4 regions of the Bradyrhizobium sp. USDA 3256 genome follow, and region 1 is predicted to be linked to each of the others. Evidence: riboswitches for the same ligand, from Rfam matches in the RefSeq annotation. Region 1 holds a riboswitch; each other region holds the start of a gene.

The links. Region 1 has a riboswitch for cobalamin ahead of ACVWY5_RS42975 (TonB-dependent receptor). Riboswitches for the same ligand answer to the same signal wherever they lie in the genome.
Region 2: linked by a shared signal. The riboswitch ahead of ACVWY5_RS05140 (ribonucleoside-diphosphate reductase subunit alpha) and the one ahead of ACVWY5_RS42975 (TonB-dependent receptor) in region 1 are both predicted to bind cobalamin.
Region 3: linked by a shared signal. The riboswitch ahead of ACVWY5_RS11830 (DUF1636 family protein) and the one ahead of ACVWY5_RS42975 (TonB-dependent receptor) in region 1 are both predicted to bind cobalamin.
Region 4: linked by a shared signal. The riboswitch ahead of ACVWY5_RS41365 (TonB-dependent receptor) and the one ahead of ACVWY5_RS42975 (TonB-dependent receptor) in region 1 are both predicted to bind cobalamin.

The regions. Positions count from the first base shown of each region.
Region 1 is NZ_JBSSAE010000002.1:8,725,415-8,729,761, forward strand. It holds gene ACVWY5_RS42965 (amidohydrolase family protein) at 1-409, shown strand, start outside; gene ACVWY5_RS42970 (GTP-binding protein) at 411-1,340, shown strand; cobalamin riboswitch at 1,567-1,761, shown strand; gene ACVWY5_RS42975 (TonB-dependent receptor) at 1,868-4,150, shown strand; gene ACVWY5_RS42980 (PepSY domain-containing protein) at 4,153-4,347, shown strand, end outside.
Region 2 is NZ_JBSSAE010000002.1:733,599-737,945, forward strand. It holds gene ACVWY5_RS05135 (class I SAM-dependent methyltransferase) at 53-1,006, shown strand; cobalamin riboswitch at 1,418-1,633, shown strand; gene ACVWY5_RS05140 (ribonucleoside-diphosphate reductase subunit alpha) at 1,844-3,676, shown strand; gene ACVWY5_RS05145 (ribonucleotide-diphosphate reductase subunit beta) at 3,667-4,347, shown strand, end outside.
Region 3 is NZ_JBSSAE010000002.1:2,196,130-2,200,476, reverse strand. It holds gene cobN (cobaltochelatase subunit CobN) at 1-1,291, opposite strand, end outside; gene cobW (cobalamin biosynthesis protein CobW) at 1,291-2,325, opposite strand; gene ACVWY5_RS11830 (DUF1636 family protein) at 2,322-2,696, opposite strand; cobalamin riboswitch at 2,791-3,000, opposite strand; gene cobO (cob(I)yrinic acid a,c-diamide adenosyltransferase) at 3,037-3,690, shown strand; gene ACVWY5_RS11820 (cobyric acid synthase) at 3,702-4,347, shown strand, end outside.
Region 4 is NZ_JBSSAE010000002.1:8,388,043-8,392,389, reverse strand. It holds gene ACVWY5_RS41375 (ABC transporter ATP-binding protein) at 1-584, opposite strand, end outside; gene ACVWY5_RS41370 (FecCD family ABC transporter permease) at 581-1,624, opposite strand; cobalamin riboswitch at 1,737-1,934, shown strand; gene ACVWY5_RS41365 (TonB-dependent receptor) at 2,098-4,305, shown strand.

The DNA.
Region 1 (4,347 bases):
GGACGGCCGTCCCTACAGCGGCGACGCCTGGCCGCTGCCTGATGATGCCACCTCGCATCCGCGCTCGGCCGGCTGCTTCACCCGCTTCATCCGCGAATGGGTGCGCGAGCGCAAGAAAGTGTCGCTGCTCGAAGGCATCCGCAAATGCGCGCTGATCCCGGCCGAGATCCTGTCGGCGAGCACGCCGGCGATGCGGGCCAAGGGCCGGCTGCAGGTCGGCGCCGACGCCGATGTCGTGGTGTTCGACTACGAGACGCTGAGCGATCGCGCGACCTTTTCCGCGATGAATCGTCCGGCGGAGGGCGTGCGGCATCTCGTGGTCAGCGGCCAGCCGCTGATCAGCGATGGTGTGCTCGATGTCGCGGCGCGTCCCGGCCGGCCGGTGCGCCGCCCCGTCACGGGGGGCTGAGGTGCCGGTCCCGATCCTGCTGGTCGCGGGCTTCCTCGGGGCGGGCAAGACCACGATCGTCAACCATCTGCTGGCGCATGCGCAAGGGCGGCGCATCGCCGCCGTGGTCAACGATTTCGGTGCGATCAATATTGACGCCGAGCTGATCGCGGGCGCCAGCGACGGCGTGGTCAGCCTGAGCAATGGCTGCATCTGCTGCACGCTGGAGGGCGACCTGCTGCGCACGCTCGCCACGCTGTTGCGGCGTGATCCGCGTCCCGAATTCATCGTGATCGAGACCAGCGGGATCGCCGATCCCGCCGACATCGTGCGCAACCTGATGGATCCCGTGATCTGGAAGGAGGCGCCGCTTGAGACGGTGCTGTGCGTGGTCGACGCGGCGCAGCCTGCGGCGGTGCTGAACGATGCTCTGCTGCGGTCGCAGCTCCGGGCGGCGGACGTGGTGGCGCTGAGCAAGGTCGATCTGGCCGACGCCGCCGCGTGCGCTGCGATCCGCGACGCCGTGCGCGCGGCGCGTCCGGCGGCCGTGGTGGTTGATGCCTTGCATGGCGAGGTGCCGGCCGCGCTACTGTTCCCGGCGGACCTCGATCATGTGCCGGCGCCGCGCGAGGCCGCGCCGCGACGGCCGTCGTCGGATCGCTTCGAGACGCTGAGCTGGACCTCGGAGCGGCCCGTCGTGCTGCCGCGCTTGCAGCAGGCGATCGGCAGACTGGCGCCGAAGCTGGCGCGGGCGAAGGGATTGTTCGAGACGGTGGAACAGCCCGGGCGGCTGACGGTGTTTCAACTCGCCGGCGGCCGCGCGACCTTGGGTGCGGGCGGCGTGCCGTCGCCCGGCGTGCCGCGCACGCGCATCGTGTTTATCGCCGAGATGGGTGCTCTGTCGCGCACCGAGATCGATGCGATCATGCAGGGATGTGTCGACATCGAGTGATGTGAGCTTATGGTTCCGTCATCCTGAGGCACGAGCAGAGCGAGCCTCGAAGGATGGACGCCCGGCTGTGGCCATGCATCCTTCGAGACGCCGCTTCGCGGCTCCTCACGATGACGGGATTACATCTCCGCGTCATCCGCGGATGCCGCTATGTCATCGCCGCAGCTCCATCCCGCAAAGCATGTGTGCGACAATCGCATCGAATTGACAGCCTTGCCGGCACCACCTATCGTTTTTTGCCGACGGTTCCCTTCGGGGATCAAAAGGGAATGCGGTGCGAGGGTAACCCCAATACCGCAGCTGTCCCCGCAACTGTAAACGGCGAGCCTTTCGTCAATTTGCCACTGGGCCATCGGCCCGGGAAGGCGTCGACAGGCGATGACCCGTGAGCCAGGAGACCTGCCGTCAGTCGTGGTCACACGCGAGCACATCGGGCGGGGGCGTCCTGGTGGGATCGGAGCACTGCCTTTTGGGCAATGCGCCAGTCCGCGTTCGCGGTGACGTGCCACGTTACCGCGAGTCGTTTCATGTCTCCGTCCTTTCCCGTTGCGCGCAAATGGCGCCTCGGTCTCGTCTGCTCCCTGTCATCGCTGTTGTTGCCGGCCGAAGGCTCGGCACAAACACCTCCACCAACCAGGCTCGATCCGATCGAGGTCGCGCCCTCGGTGACCGCCAAGCCGAAGCCTGCGGCGCGCAGCCGTGACATGGCCGCTGCGGCGCGGCCACGGCCGAGGCCCGCGACGATCGCAACAGCCAGCAACGCGCCGCGCGTCGCAGCGTCGGGCGCATCGGGATCGGCATCGCCGACGCTCAATGCCACCACGCAGGGCGGCACCGGCAGTCGTCTCAATCTGACACCGCTGCTGACGCCGGCCAGCGTCGAGATCATCACGGCGCAGACCATCGCCGAACGCGGCCAGCACAATGTGCTCGATGCCGTCACCCAGGACGCGGCCGGGTTCGTCGCGACGCCGGCGCCCGGCAATGGCGGCCTGTCGTTCAGCACCCGCGGCTTTGCCGGCAGCAACTCGGTGATGACGCTGTATGACGGCACGCGCTTCTATATCGGCTCCGGCACCCTGACATTCCCCTACGACACCTGGTCGACGCAGCGCATCGAAGTGCTGCGCGGTCCGGCCTCGGTGCTGTACGGCGAAGGCGCGATCGGTGGCGTCATCAACGTGATCCCGAAAAAACCGCTCAATACGCCCACTAACGAGGCCGAGGTCTCGCTCGACAGCAACATGACGCGGCGGCTGTCCGTGGACAGCACCGGTCCGATCGATCCCAATGTGTCGTACCGCATCAACGCTACCGGCAACATGTCGGACGGCTGGGTCGATCGCGACAAGACCTCGAACGCGGTAGTCTCCGCTGCCGTGCGGGTGCAGGCGTCGGACAATCTCGCCTTCACGCTCTCGGAGGACTACGGCGACCGCAGCCCGTCGCGCTATTTCGGCACGCCGCTGATCAACGGCTCGATCCAGGACGCGCTGCGCTTCAAGAACTACAATGCATTGGACAGCGCGATCCGCTATCAGGACAGCTGGACCCGGTTCAAGACCGAGTGGGACGTCGCCGACGGCTTCAAGATCAACAACACGCTGTATTACCTGACCAGCGAGCGGCACTGGCGCGACATCGAGAACTACACCTGGAATCCGAAGACCCAGCTGATCGATCGCACGAGCTATATTGAGATCTTCCACGACCAGAAGCAGCTCGGCAATCGGATGGATGCGACCTTCAGTGGTCACGTGTTTGGACTTGCGAACCAGTTTGTCGCCGGCTTCGACGTCAACCGGATCGACTTCACCCACACCAATAACTCGCCCTATGGCGGCGCGTCGTCGGTCAATCCTTATGTGTTCGATCCCGGGTCGTTCTTCGCGACGACGACGGCGACCACGCCGGGCTTCAATGCGATCGTCAATCAATACGCGCTGTTCGCCGAGGATCGTCTCTCGCTGACCGATCAGTTGTCGCTCGTCACCGGGGTCAGGTATGATCGCCCCGAGGTGGACCGCACCGACTACAAGGCGCCGGCAAACAGTTTCGAGACGACGCTATCAGGCACGAGCTGGCGCGCTGGCCTCGTTTACGAGCCGATCAAGAACCTCGCATTCTATGGCCAGTACGCGGTCGGCGTCGATCCGGTCAGCAATTTGATCTCACTGTCGACCACGCAGAAAACGTTCCAGCTTGCGACGGGCAAGCAGACCGAGATCGGGGTCAAGCAGTCGTTCTGGGGCGGTCGCGGCGAGTGGACGCTGGCTGCCTACGAGATCGTCAAGACCGGGCTCACGATTCCCGATCCCGGCAACCCCACCGGCGGCCTGGCATTGCAGATCGGCCAGCAATCATCCCGCGGGGTCGAAGGATCGATCGGGCTCGCGCTGAACGACGGCTGGCGCGTCGATGCCAATGTTGCGCTGTTGCGCGCCAGATACGACAACAACAGCCAGGTGGTCGGCGGCAAGATCGTGAGCTTCAACGGCAATGTCCCGGTCAACGTGCCGCAGCAGGTCTCGAACGTCTGGCTGACCTGGGACTTCGCGCCCAACTGGTCGGCCTATGGCGGCGTGCAGATCGTCGGTGCGATGTACTCCGATCTCGCCAACACCCAGCTGCGGCCGGGCTACAATGTGGTCAATGGCGGCGTCAGGTGGAAGCCGGACGACCGGACCACGGTCGCGTTCCGCCTCTACAATCTGTTCGACAAGGCTTACGCGGTGACCTCGAACGGCACCGGGCAGTGGCTGCTGGGCATGCCGCGTACCGCCGAATTGTCCGTCAACGTGAAGTTCTGACCATGCGCAACGCTCTGATCCGGCGCGGGCGGCGGTGGCTCTATATCGTCCATCGCTGGATCGGCATTGCGACGTGTCTCTTGTTCGCGATGTGGTTCATCTCCGGCCTCGTCATGATGTACGTGGCCTTTCCGCGCCTCACCGACAGCGAGCGCCTCGCCGCGCTTCCTGTCATTCCCTGGAGCAAGGTGCGGGTC
Region 2 (4,347 bases), 8.0 Mb from region 1:
CAAAGTGCGGGCGAGTACGAAGGCAACAGCCGTCGAGTCGCTTGCAAATGAGATGGGAGACATTGCGTTGCGGATAGAGTTTTCGCGTATCAATCGGTCTAAAGCTATATTCCACGATATTTATGCTTCGGATGATCCGAGGGCATATTTCTCGGTCCTCGGAGACTTGGATTATATGATACCGGACGTGGCTGAGCCAGTTGTACGCCAAATCCTGGCAGCGAAAGCTTCGGCAACCGGCCTTAAGCCCATCGTGCTCGATGTTGGTTGTTCATACGGCATCAACGCAGCGGTGCATCGCTTTCCGCTGACCTTCGGGGGCTTGCGTCACCGCTACGCCCGGCGTGAGATGAGAGCGATCAGTTCTGAGACACTCGTGAGTCTCGATCGCAATTTTTATGCAGCCTGGCCTGATGTCGGGTTAGCGAGCTTTATCGGCCTCGATGTGTCGGCACGGGCGGTCAGCTATGCAAAGAGTGTTGGCCTCTTGGAGCAGGGCATTGTCGCTGACCTTGAAAAGGAGACGCTATCGACCGACAGCGCGCGCATTCTCCGCTCCGTGGATGTTATCATGTCGACCGGATGCATCGGCTACGTTACCGAGAAGACGTTCAGCGAGATTCTCGATGCGACAGAGAAGCAACCATGGATCATCTCCTTCGTGCTACGAATGTTCCCATTTGAGGCGCTGGCCGCGACGTTCGCAAAGCGTGGTCTTGTGACAGAACGTCTTACCGGCGCGACGTTTATCCAGCGTCGCTTTCGCGATGCTGAAGAGTTTGAAAGTTGTTTGGCCAGCTTGGTGGCCCTTGACGTGGATGCCACCGGTCTCGAATCGGAGGGGCTGTTTCACGCTGATCTGATCTTGTCTCGCCCCGAGGCGGATGCGCGCGCCACGCCTCTGGAAGACGTTGTCACCGTCGCCAGCGGCAGGGGACGGCCGATCGGACCGCGTTACGTTCATGTTGAAAGTAAGGAGGGCTTGCAGGTCGCGCTGGAGCCGTGACAGGTTAGGGACCACTGGGCAGCGCGCGAGTCTCTTTGGCGCTGGATCAAGACGTCGAGAACGAGGCCATTCTGGTCGCCGGCGCGCCGGAGCTGATGTTGTTCGCCCGCGTGTGGATAACGACTCGTCCAGATGCCATTTGTCCCGGCGAGCGGGAGCGCTGCGCTTCAGATCGGAGAGCGCCTTGCCGAATTGCTTCTCCACTGACGCGCGGTTCGTAGGTCGCATCAATGCGACGCGCGGGCCAGAATTTCCTTGACCATGCGCAAGCTTAACGGAAACCGGACATGCCGCCAACGGCATCTCACCTGCAGCGGAAGCGACAGCGGTGATAGAGTAGGCCGGGCGGTCAGCATGGTTTTGCCTTATAAATTTTGATCTCTCCGGTTGACGAATCCCGGCGAGTGGTGCCTATGTCTAGCCAGTCACGGTCTTCCGTTCCCCACATCTTGTAGGTCGGAAGCTAAGAGGGAACCCGGTGCGCCGAAACGGCTACTCCGGGGCTGCCCCCGCAACTGTAAGCGGCGAGCGGGTGTCATCATGGCCACTGGCGCGAAACAGCGCCGGGAAGGCCGACAGCCGTAGCGACCCGCGAGCCAGGAGACCTGCCGCGACTGAACGAAAGTCCTCGGGCGGGGTGCCCCGGTGGGTCGCTTGCAGCCGGGGACATTTGCCAACTCTCCTCGCAAGTCGTCCGCGCGGGCCCCAGCGTCTAACATCGCGGGGTTGCCGATGTCGCCGTCTTACGATTTCGATCAGCATGGTCATCTCGTCGCGCCGCCGAGTGTGCGGCCGCGCCTAGCGCAGGCAAAGCCTACCGCGCCTGAGCCGTGTCTGGTGCCCCTTTCGCCATCGCCGGCTCCGCTGCCGCGGCCCCTCGCGCCATCGCCAAAGCCGGCCGACCTTACGCTCGATCCGTCGCGCGACGACCTATTGACGTCGTTCGGCAAGCTGATGTTGAGCGACCGGTATCTGCTCGCCGGCGAAACTTACCAGGACATGTTCGCGCGGGTGTCTTGCGCTTTCGCGGACGGTGTTGCGCATGCCCAACGTCTCTATGATGCGATGTCTCGGCTGTGGTTCATGCCGGCCACACCGGTGCTCTCCAACGGAGGGACCACGCGCGGCCTGCCGATCTCCTGCTTCCTCAACTCGGTGTCGGACTCGCTCGAAGGCATCGTCGGTACCTGGAACGAGAACGTCTGGCTTGCTTCCAACGGCGGCGGCATCGGCACCTACTGGGGCAATGTTCGCTCGATCGGCGAGAAAGTAAAGGGCGGGGTCACCTCAGGCATCATCCCGTTCATCCACGTCATGGACGGCCTGACGCTGGCGATTAGCCAGGGCTCGTTGCGGCGCGGCTCGGCGGCGGTCTATCTCGATATTCACCATCCCGAGATCGAGGAGTTCCTCGAGATTCGCAAGGCGTCCGGCGACTTCAACCGCAAGAGCCTCAACCTGCATCACGGCGTCAACGTCACCGATAAGTTCATGCGTGCCGTGGGCGCCGGCACCGCGTTCGCTCTGCGCAGCCCGAAGACTAACGAGGTCGTCCGCGAGATCGATGCCCGCCAGCTGTGGCAACGCATCCTTGAGAACCGGCTCCAGACCGGCGAGCCTTATCTCTTGTTCATCGACACCGTGAACCGCGCGCTCCCCAAGCATCAGCGCGAGTTGGGCCTCAAGGTCTCGACCTCCAACCTGTGCAGCGAAATTACCCTGCCGACCGGCATCGATCATCGCGACGAGGAGCGCACCGCGGTCTGCTGTCTGTCGTCGCTCAACCTCGAGACCTGGGACCAGTGGAGTGAGGAGCCCATCTTCATCGAGGATGTCATGCGCTTCCTCGACAACGTGCTCAGCCACTTCATCACGGTGGCGCCGGACGGCATGAAGCGTGCCCGCTACGCCGCCCTGCGTGAGCGCTCCGTCGGCCTCGGCGTCATGGGCTTCCACTCCTTCCTGCAGGCCAAGGGCATTCCAATGGAAAGTGTCATGGCCAAGTCTTTCAATCTGAACATGTTCCGAAAAATCCGTCGCGATGCCGACGCGGCATCCGTGACGCTCGCGCGCGAGCGTGGCCCGTGCCCGGATGCCCTGGAACGCGGCGTGATGGCGCGCTTCAGCCATAAGATTGCGATCGCGCCGACCGCCTCGATCAGCATCATCTGCGGCGGCACCAGCGCCTGCGTCGAGCCGATCCCGGCCAACATCTACACCCATAAGACGTTGTCCGGCGCCATCTCGGTGCGTAATCCGCATCTCACCAGGGTGCTGGCCGCGAAAGGCGTAGACACCTCGGCGACCTGGCATTCGATCATCGCGCACGAGGGGTCGGTCGCCCATCTCGACGTCCTGTCAGAGCACGAGAAAGCGGTCTTTCGCACCGCCTTCGAGATCGACCAGCGCTGGGTCGTCGAGCTTGCCGGCGACCGCGCCGCGTTCATCTGCCAGAGCCAGTCGATTAACCTCTATCTTCCGGCTGACGTCGACAAGTGGGATCTCCACATGCTGCACTGGACGGCCTGGAAGCACGGGGTGAAGAGCCTCTACTACTGCCGTTCAAAATCGATCTCGCGCGCGGCGTTCGCCGGCAGGATCGGCGACGGCGACAAGGCCGCGCCACCGCGGCCGCGCACCGACTATGAGGAGTGCCTCGCATGTCAGTGATCGATCTCTCGTCCGTCGATCCACGCACGCTGATCGGCAAGGGGCGCGTCGGCCTTCTCGACTCGGCCGGCAGCTATGACGTCGATCGCTACGCCTGGGCTTACGAGTTCTGGAAGCGCCAGCAGCAGACCCATTGGATGGGCGAGGAGGTGCCGCTCGGCGCCGACCTCAAGGACTGGGCGTCGGAGCGCGTCACCGCCAGCGAGCGCGCGCTGCTCACCCAGATCTTTCGTTTCTTCACTCAGTCGGACATCGAGGTCGGAGACAACTATCTCAAGCGCTACATCCCGATCTTCCAGCCGCTCACTGTTCAGATGATGATGGCGGCCTTCAGCAACATGGAGACGGTCCACATCGACGCCTATGCGCTGCTGCTCAAGACGCTCGGCATGCCCAAGACCGAGTTCGAGGCATTCCGCGGCTATGACGAGATGCGCGCCAAGGCTGACTACATGCACGAGTTCGGCGTCGATAGCGTGGCCGATGTCGCTCGGACCTTGGCGATGTTCGGCGCCTTCACCGAAGGCATGGCGTTGTTCGCGAGCTTCGCCATGCTGCTCAACTTCCCGCGCCACAACAAGATGAACGGCATGGGACAGATCGTAAGCTGGTCAGTGCGCGACGAGAGTCTGCATTGTGAGGGTATCATCAAGCTGTTTCACGAATGGCAC
Region 3 (4,347 bases), 6.5 Mb from region 1:
TCAAAGTCCTGCGCAAAAGAATGTCGCCCAGCGACGCCACCGGCTCAACATCAAATCCCGCAGCCGCGAGATCGGTCAGCAATGCCTCGACCGAGGCAAGCGCATCGAGGCCGACGGCATGCGCGATCTGATGCGGCCGGCCGGGATAGTTCGAGAGCACCAGCGCGAGCCGCTTATCCTGTGCGTGCTTGCCGGCAAGCCGATGCCAGGCGGCCACGCGTGCGGCAATTGCAGCGACGCGCTCGGCATCCGGTCGATGCGCAAGATGCACGAATTGCAGCTCGGGATCGCGCTCACCAGGCGATTTGAAGCTGACGACGCCCGCGAACAGGCGGCCATCGACCTCCGGCAGCACCACATGCATCGCGAGATCGCCGGGCGAAAGCCCGCGAAGCGACAAGGCCCAATCCTCGCGCCGTGCTGTCGACAGCGCGACCTGGAACACCGGGCATGATGCAGCGTCGAACGGCGTCGCGCCGTCGTCATCGGCTGCGGAAAACGCGGTCGCATTTACGATGGCCGCTGGAGCGCATTGCGCAAACTGAACGCGCAGCCGATCGGCCACGCCCGCCGCCTTCAGCGAGGTGACGAAGACACCGTGGACATCAAAGCCCTTCTCGCGCAACGCGTCGATCAGAGCATCGACCGGCGCCGTGTCGCCGGCCGCGAGATAAGAACGATAAAACGTCACCAGCACCCGCGGCCGGCCATCCGGTGCCGGCAACGCCGCGACGGCACCGCGCCGGGGATCGTAGACGCCGATCTCGGGAAGATCGATCTCGCCGACCACCGGCCCGGCATAGAGTCCGGACGCCAGCGCCAGTTGCGCGATCACGGCCTGCGCGGCAACGGGGCCGCCCTTGTCGCACAGCACCTTCAGACGGCGCAACGTCGAGACCGGCAAGGTCGAGAATTCATCCAGCCGCTGATCGTCGCGGCCATCGGCCGGCAGCACGACCAGGGCGATGCCGCGCTCCTTCGCCAGCCGATGCACCGCGGCCAACCCGTATGACCAATAGGGCTCGCCGCCGATCAGCCGCACCAGAATGCCGCGCGCGTGCGACAGCGTCCGCTCGATGTAGGTATCGACCGACAGCGCATGGCGCAACTCCGCGAGATTGGCGAGCCGCAGCGACGGCAACGCAGCGCGGCCGCGCCGCCAGCCGGCCGCGAAGGCAGCAAGATCGCTGTCGGAAAACGACAACACCACGAGATCGGCCGGATCCTGGCCGAGGTCCCTTGGCGTCGCGGTCTCCTCAAGGCCGCGGCTCTCGCGGAAGACGACGTGCATCAGACACCAAGCCGTGCCCTGATCGCGGCTTCATCGATGTCGGCATGTTCGCCGATCACGACGAGCTTCGACTGCCGCGCCCGGGCGCCCCAGGGCATGTCGAACTGATGCCGCACCCGCTCGCCGACCGATTGCACCAGCAGCCGCATCGGCTTGCCCTCGACCGCGATGTAGCCCTTGGCACGCAGCACATTCTGCTCGCGCGCCAGCCCCTTGATCGAGGCGACCAGCGCGTCGACATCCGAAACTTCCGGAAGATCGATCACGACGGAATTGAAATCGTCGTGCTCGTGTTCCTCCTCGCCATCGTGATGCGACGGCCGCGCCGCGAGGTCGTTTTCCGCCGCCGCCTCGAGCCCGAGGATCACGCGTGCGTCGATCGTGCCGTCGACGACGGGCAACATCGGCACCTCGCGCGGCATCTCGGCCGCGATCACCTCTTTCGCCGCCTTGATTCCTTCCGCCCCGGCGAGATCGGCCTTGGTCAGCAGCACGAGATCGGCACAGGCGATCTGGTCCTCGAACACTTCCGACAGCGGCGTCTCGTGGTCGAGATTGTCGTCCGCCGCACGCTGCGCATCCACCGCGGCCGGATCAGGCGCAAACCGGCCGGCGGCGACGGCCTCGGCGTCGGCGAGCGCGATCACGCCGTCGACCGTGATCCGCGAACGAATCTCCGGCCAGTCGAACGCTTTCAGCAGCGGCTTCGGCAGCGCGAGCCCCGAGGTCTCGATCACGATGTGATCGGGCTTCACCGGGCGTGCGAGCAACTGCTCCATCGCCGGGATGAAATCGTCGGCGACGGTGCAGCAGATGCAGCCATTGGCGAGCTCGACGATATTCTCGGCCGGACAATTGGCGTCGGCGCACGACTTCAGGATGTCGCCGTCGACGCCTTCGCTGCCGAATTCGTTGACCAGCACCGCGAGCTTCTTGCCGTTGGCATTGCGGATCAGATGCTGGATCAGCGTCGTCTTGCCGGAGCCGAGAAAGCCGGTCACGACCGTGACCGGAATTTTGGCGAGCGTGTTCATTCTGCGGCCTCCGGCACGACGGGAAGAGGTGGAATGCGGGCGAGCGATTGCTTGCGGAAGATTTCCGGACGGCTGCGCCACGGCACGATGCCGTCGGGCGCCGCCGCATACGCGGAGGCACCGGCGATCACATCCGCGGCATTATCGGCGGACAGTCGGCCGTAGACATAGGACCAGCGCCCCGGCGCGCTGAGCGCGACTGAGCACCCTTGGCTGCAGGCCGACAGGCATGCGACGGGAACCAGATTGACGTCATCGGGCACGCCGGCCTCGACAAGCGCGGCATGCAGGCGTGCACCGGGCGCGAGCTCACCTTCCGCCGGCGTCTGGCCGGCGCGGCAGGTGATGCAGACATGAAGTGTAACGCTCATCGCCCTTCCTGGATTGACAGCGGGAAGCGATGAGGCACACGAACCGATTTTGGACAGGTTCGTTCCCCGTCGCGGAACACCCCGTCCGCCGGTTTCACAACATGCTGCGTTGGCAGGTCTCCCGGCTTGCGGAGCAGGTTTTACCCTTCGATGCCCACCTTCCCGACTCCATGGAATCAGTGGCTTGGGCATCTCTCCGGTCACGGTCGCGGGGGCGGCTGCGCTTCGGGCCCGATTTAGCGGAGCCCTATCGCATTCCCTCTTCGCCTGTCGTAGGACAGGAACCAACGCGGGACCACCATTCGTCCAAGCCTCGCACTTGTCAAGCCGAAGGAACGTGATGATTTCAGATGGAAACGACGCTGAAGACGGCACCGTCGGCACCGATCTTTCGCTGGACACGCGCCACGCGGACAAGATGGCGAAAAAAAAGGCCGCCCGCGACCGCATCATGGCGACCAAGAGCGGTGAAAAGGGCCTGATCATCGTTCATACCGGCGCCGGCAAAGGAAAATCGTCCTCCGCGTTCGGCATGATCGTGCGCTGTGTGGCGCACGGCTTTCCCTGCGCCGTGGTGCAGTTCATCAAGGGCGCCTGGGATACCGGCGAACGCCGCCTGCTCACCGGGCATTTCGGCGATCTCTGTCAATTTCACGCCATGGGCGAAGGCTTTACCTGGGAGACGCAGGATCGCGCCCGCGACATCGCGGCAGCGCAAGCCGGCTGGGAAAAGGCCAAGCAGCTGATCGCAGACCCGAGCCTGCGCATGGTCGTGCTCGACGAGATCAACATCGCGCTACGCTACGAGTACCTCGCGATATCAGATGTCGTCGACTTTCTGACCACGTCGAAGCCGCCGATGACCCATGTCGTGCTCACCGGGCGCAATGCCAAGGATGAATTGATCGAGATTGCCGACCTCGTCACCGAGATGACGCTGGTGAAGCATCCGTTCCGCTCAGGCATCAAGGCCCAGCCGGGCGTCGAGTTCTGACGGACATCACGATGGCGCGCGCATTGATGATCCAGGGAGCCGGCTCGGACGTGGGCAAATCGCTCATCGTCGCCGGCCTCGCGCGCGCCGCGCGACGACGCGGCCTGCGCGTGCTGCCGTTCAAGCCGCAGAACATGTCGAACAACGCCGCCGTGACCGTCGACGGCGGCGAGATCAGCCGCGCGCAGGCCTTGCAGGCCCTCGCCGCGGGCGTCGAGCCGCACACCGACATGAACCCGGTGCTGCTCAAGCCCGAAACCGATGTCGGCGCCCAGATCATCGTGCACGGCAAACGGATCGCCACCGCACGCGCGCGCGAATATGCCGCCATGAAACCATCGCTGATGGCCGCGGTGCTGGGGAGTTTTGCGCGCCTGAAGCAGCGCGCCGATCTGGTGCTGGTCGAGGGCGCCGGCAGCCCCGCCGAGGTCAACTTACGCAAGTCCGATATCGCCAATATGGGGTTTGCACGCCGGGCCGACGTGCCCGTGGTGCTGGTCGGCGACATCGACCGCGGCGGCGTGATCGCGCAGCTGGTCGGCATCAAGGCGGTGATCGATCCTGATGATGCCGCGATGATCCAGGGCTTTGTCATCAACAAATTCCGCGGCGATCCGACATTGTTCGACGACGGCTACCGCCTGATCGAAGAGCGCA
Region 4 (4,347 bases), 340 kb from region 1:
ACCACGATCACCAGCACACCGGTATCGGCGACGTTGCGCAGCTTCTGCATCACGTCGATCTGGTGGCGCGGATCGAGCGAGGCGGTCGGCTCGTCGGCGAGGATCACCGGCGCCTCCACCGCGAGCACCCGGGCCAGCGCGACGCGGCTGCGCTCGCCGCCGGAGAGTTCGGTGACGCGGCGATCGCTGAATTCAGTGACGTCGACCGCCTGCATCGCGCGCAGCACTGCCTCCATATCCGTCTGCGACAGCCGCGCCGGATCGGTCGCGCCGTGCGGATAGCGGCCGAGCGCGACGATATCGCGTGCCGGCAGCGGCCAGTGCACCATGTGCCCCTGCGGCAGATAGGCGAAACGTTTCGCGCGCTCGCGCAGCGGCAATGACGCCAGCGGATTATCGCCGATCCGGATCTCGCCGCCGGACGGAATCAGACCGGCCAGCGCGCGCAGCAGCGTGGTCTTGCCGGCGCCGTTCGGCCCGACCAGCGCGACCAGATGGCCCGACGGCAGCGACAGCGAGACATCGTGCAGCACCTTGCGGCTGCCGAGCGAAGCATTGAGCGCGGTAGCGGAGAGCAGCGTCATGCCACGCCTCCGCCGAGCGCGCGGCGTTCGCGCATGATCAGATAGAGGAAGAACGGCACGCCGATGATCGAGGTCAGCACGCCGACCTTGATGTCCGAGGTCGAGGGGATGATGCGCACCGCGATGTCGGCGGCGAGCAGCAACGCCGAGCCGGTGAGCGCGCTCGGCACCAAGAGCCGCGCCGGATCGTGACCGATCACGGGACGCATCAGATGCGGCGCAACGAGGCCGATGAAACCGATCGTGCCTGTCACCGCGACCGCGCCGCCAACCCCGAGCGCCACGCCCGTGATCACGAAGAGCCGCAACCGCCCGACATCGACGCCGAGGCTCTGCGCCGCCTCCTCGCCGAGCGTCAGTGCGCGGAAGGCGCTCGCCTGGCTGAGCAGGATGGCGGCGCCTGCGATGATGAAGGGCAGTGCCAGCGCGACGTGCTGGAAGCTCCGGTCTTCCAGCGAGCCGAGCAGCCAGAACGCGATCTCCAGCACCACGAAGGGATTGCTGGAGAGGTTCATCACCAGCGCCGTCGCCGCCCCCGCAAAGCTCGAGATCGCGAGCCCGGCGAGGATCAGGATCAACAGCCCGGCATTGCGGCCGGCGATCGCAAGCAGCGCGAACACCGAGCCGAACGCGGCGATGATCGCCACCACCGGCAGCGCGTAGGAGCGCACATCGGCGAGGCCCAGCGCGATCACCAGCACCGCGCCGAAGGCGGCCGATTGCGGCGCGCCGAACAGCGACGGCGAGGCCAGCGGATTGCGCAGCAGCCCTTGCAGCGCCGCACCGGACAGCCCGAGAATACCGCCGATCGCGAATGCCAGGATGGTGCGCGGCAGGCGGATCTCGCGCACGATCACCTGCGCCACATCGCTGCCGCCGCCGAACAGCGCCTCGATCACCGCGAGCGGCGACAGCCGCACCGGCCCGATGCCGAGCGAGAGCACGCACAGCAGGGCCACGAGCGCGAGCAGCGCCGCGGTGGCGCCCCACCGGCGCCGCGCCGCGACCTCGGCCGCCAAGGCAAAATCCTGCACGCTCATTGGATCCATGCTCTTACAGCGATCGCCGTGGCAGACAAGCGACACTCGACAAAAACCGTGGCCGCCCGGCCATTGCCCGACTTCCGCCGGATTGACTTTGCTACCCGGCCGAACCCTAGATGAACATGACGGTTCTTTCGTGAGATGAAAAGGGAATGCGGTACGGGGAAACTTCCCCAACGCCGCGGCTGCCCCCGCAACTGTATGCGGTGAATCCTTCGTCACAGGCCACTGGGAATCTCGGTCCTGGGAAGGCGACGAAGGGTAACGACCCGCGAGCCAGGAGACCTGCCGTCAGCCGTGGTCACACGCGATGCTGCCGGTCGGGGAGTACAGGCATGAGCTTCACCTGATGCTGTGAGCACGATGGTGAGACTGGTTCGCGGTGACGTGCCACTGACGTTACCGAGACCTCGCTTATGTTCTCCTTCCCTTTCCATCGGCGACACCGCGCGCTTCTGCTCGCGTCGACGATGATCGCGCCGGCAATCCTTTTCTCCGCCGCGCGGGCGCAGCAGGCACCCGCTCCCGATCAGCTGCCGGCGATCGAAGTCACCAAGCCGCGCGACCAGAACGTCACGCGCGCCAGGCCGGCCGCTGACGAAGCGCCGGCGCCGCGACGCCCGGCGCCGGGCACCTCGCAAGGCAACGACACAGGCAGCGGATCGGGCACGACAGCGACCGGCGCGGCCACCGGAACGGATGGCACCGGCGGCGGCCGCCAGTTCGCCGGCATTGTCGGCTCCTCCTCGGCCGTGATCACCGCCGACGACATCGCCCATTCGCCGGTGCAGTCGTTGCCCGAGATCCTCGCGCAGGTGCCAGGCGTGCAGCTGCAAACGCCCTATGGCGGACCGAACGGCGCCAAGACCTCGGTCGACCTGCGCGGCTTCGGCGCCTTCGCGACCGACAACACGCTGTTCCTGCTCAACGGCCGCCGCCTCAACGACGTCGACAAGGCCGGCTTCGACCTCACCACGATCCCGCTCGATTCGATCGAGCGCATCGAGATCACGCGCGGCAACAGCGGCGCGGTGCTCTACGGCGACAACGCGGTGGGCGGCGTCGTCAACATCATTACCAAGACCGGCGTCGGCGGCCCGCCGACGACGATGCGCGCCGAGGCCGGATTTGGCTCGTTCAACACCCGCATGGCCGCGGTCTCCGCGGCGCTCAACTCCGGACCGTGGTCCACCTCGTTCTACGGCAACGGCATAAAGTCCGACGGCTACCGCGTCAACAATGCGCTCGACCAGCGCAACGCCGTCGGCAACATCAACTACACGACGCCTGATCTCACCGCCTTCCTGACCGTCACCGGCAGCGACCAGAAGCTCGGCCTGCCCGGCGGACGGCTGGTCGATCCGTCGATCGGCGTCAATGAGCTGCTCACCGACCGCCGCGGCGCCGCGACGCCCTTCGACTATGCCAACCAGCAGACCGCCAGCGTCACCGCCGGCTTCACCAGGTCGCTGATGAACGGCGTCGACCTCATCGTCGACGGCGGCTGGCGGCAGCGCGAGACGCAGAGCGGCTTCTTCGGCAGGGTGCCGACCATCAGCTTCGCCTCGACCTACAATGACGCCGCAATGCAGACCTGGTCTCTGACACCGCGGCTCAGCGTCAAGAACGTGATGCTGGGCATGCCGTCGACGATCCTGACCGGCATCGACTATTACGATTCGACCTTCCGCGAGGCGCGCGGCGCCTATCAGGGCGTCGATCCCTTCCATATCTACAATATCGAGCAGCAGTCCGTGGCCGGCTATTGGCAACATACGCTGGGCCTGTTGCCGACGACCGACTTCTCCTACGGCGCGCGGGTCCAGAACACCAGCATCTCGGCGCGCGATCGCTACGATCCGAATGCGCCGTTCGCGTTCGATGCACAGGCAGCGCCGCTCGACAGCAACGAGACGCAATACGCGCTGCATGTCGGCGTCGAGCATCGCCTGACCGACACCTTCTCGGTGTTCGGCCGCGCGGCCCGCGCGTTCCGCACGCCAGATGTCGATGAGCGCGTTGCATCAGGGCCGTCATTCGACCCACTGACCTTCGCCCCGATCCCGCAGACCTTCCAACTCAAGACCCAGACCTCGCAGGACGTTGAGGGCGGCTTCCGCGTCAGGACCAATCGCTTCCAGGTCCAGACCAGCGTCTATCTGATGGATCTCGACAACGAGATCCATTTCAACCCGGTGCTGTTCTACAACACCAACCTCGACCCCACCCGCCGCTACGGCTCCGAGACCAGCGCCTCGCTCGGGGTCAGCGACAGCGTAACCCTGCGCGGCGGCATGGCGATCACCCGCGCGGTCTTCCGCGGAGGCATCTGGGCCGGCAACGACGTGCCGCTGGTGTCGCGCTACACCGGCAATCTCGGCGTCACCTGGAATATCTGGCAGAACTACCTGGTGTTCGACGCCACGGTTCGGGCCTGGAGTTCGCGCATCATGGACAACGACCAGGCCAACACCCAGAGCCGGATTCCCGGCAACGCCACCGCCGATATCAAGCTGAGCGGGCAAGTTGACCGCTTCTTCTGGTCGCTGAGCGTGAACAACCTGTTCAACGCGCTCTACTACGACTACGCCATCGCGAGCACGTTCACGGATGGCCGCTTCTCGGCCTATCCGCTGCCCGGCCGCACCTACATGGTCAAGGCCGGCGCGACGTTTTAGAGCGTGATCCGGTGGGGCGGGTGTGCCCTGCCGCACCGTCTC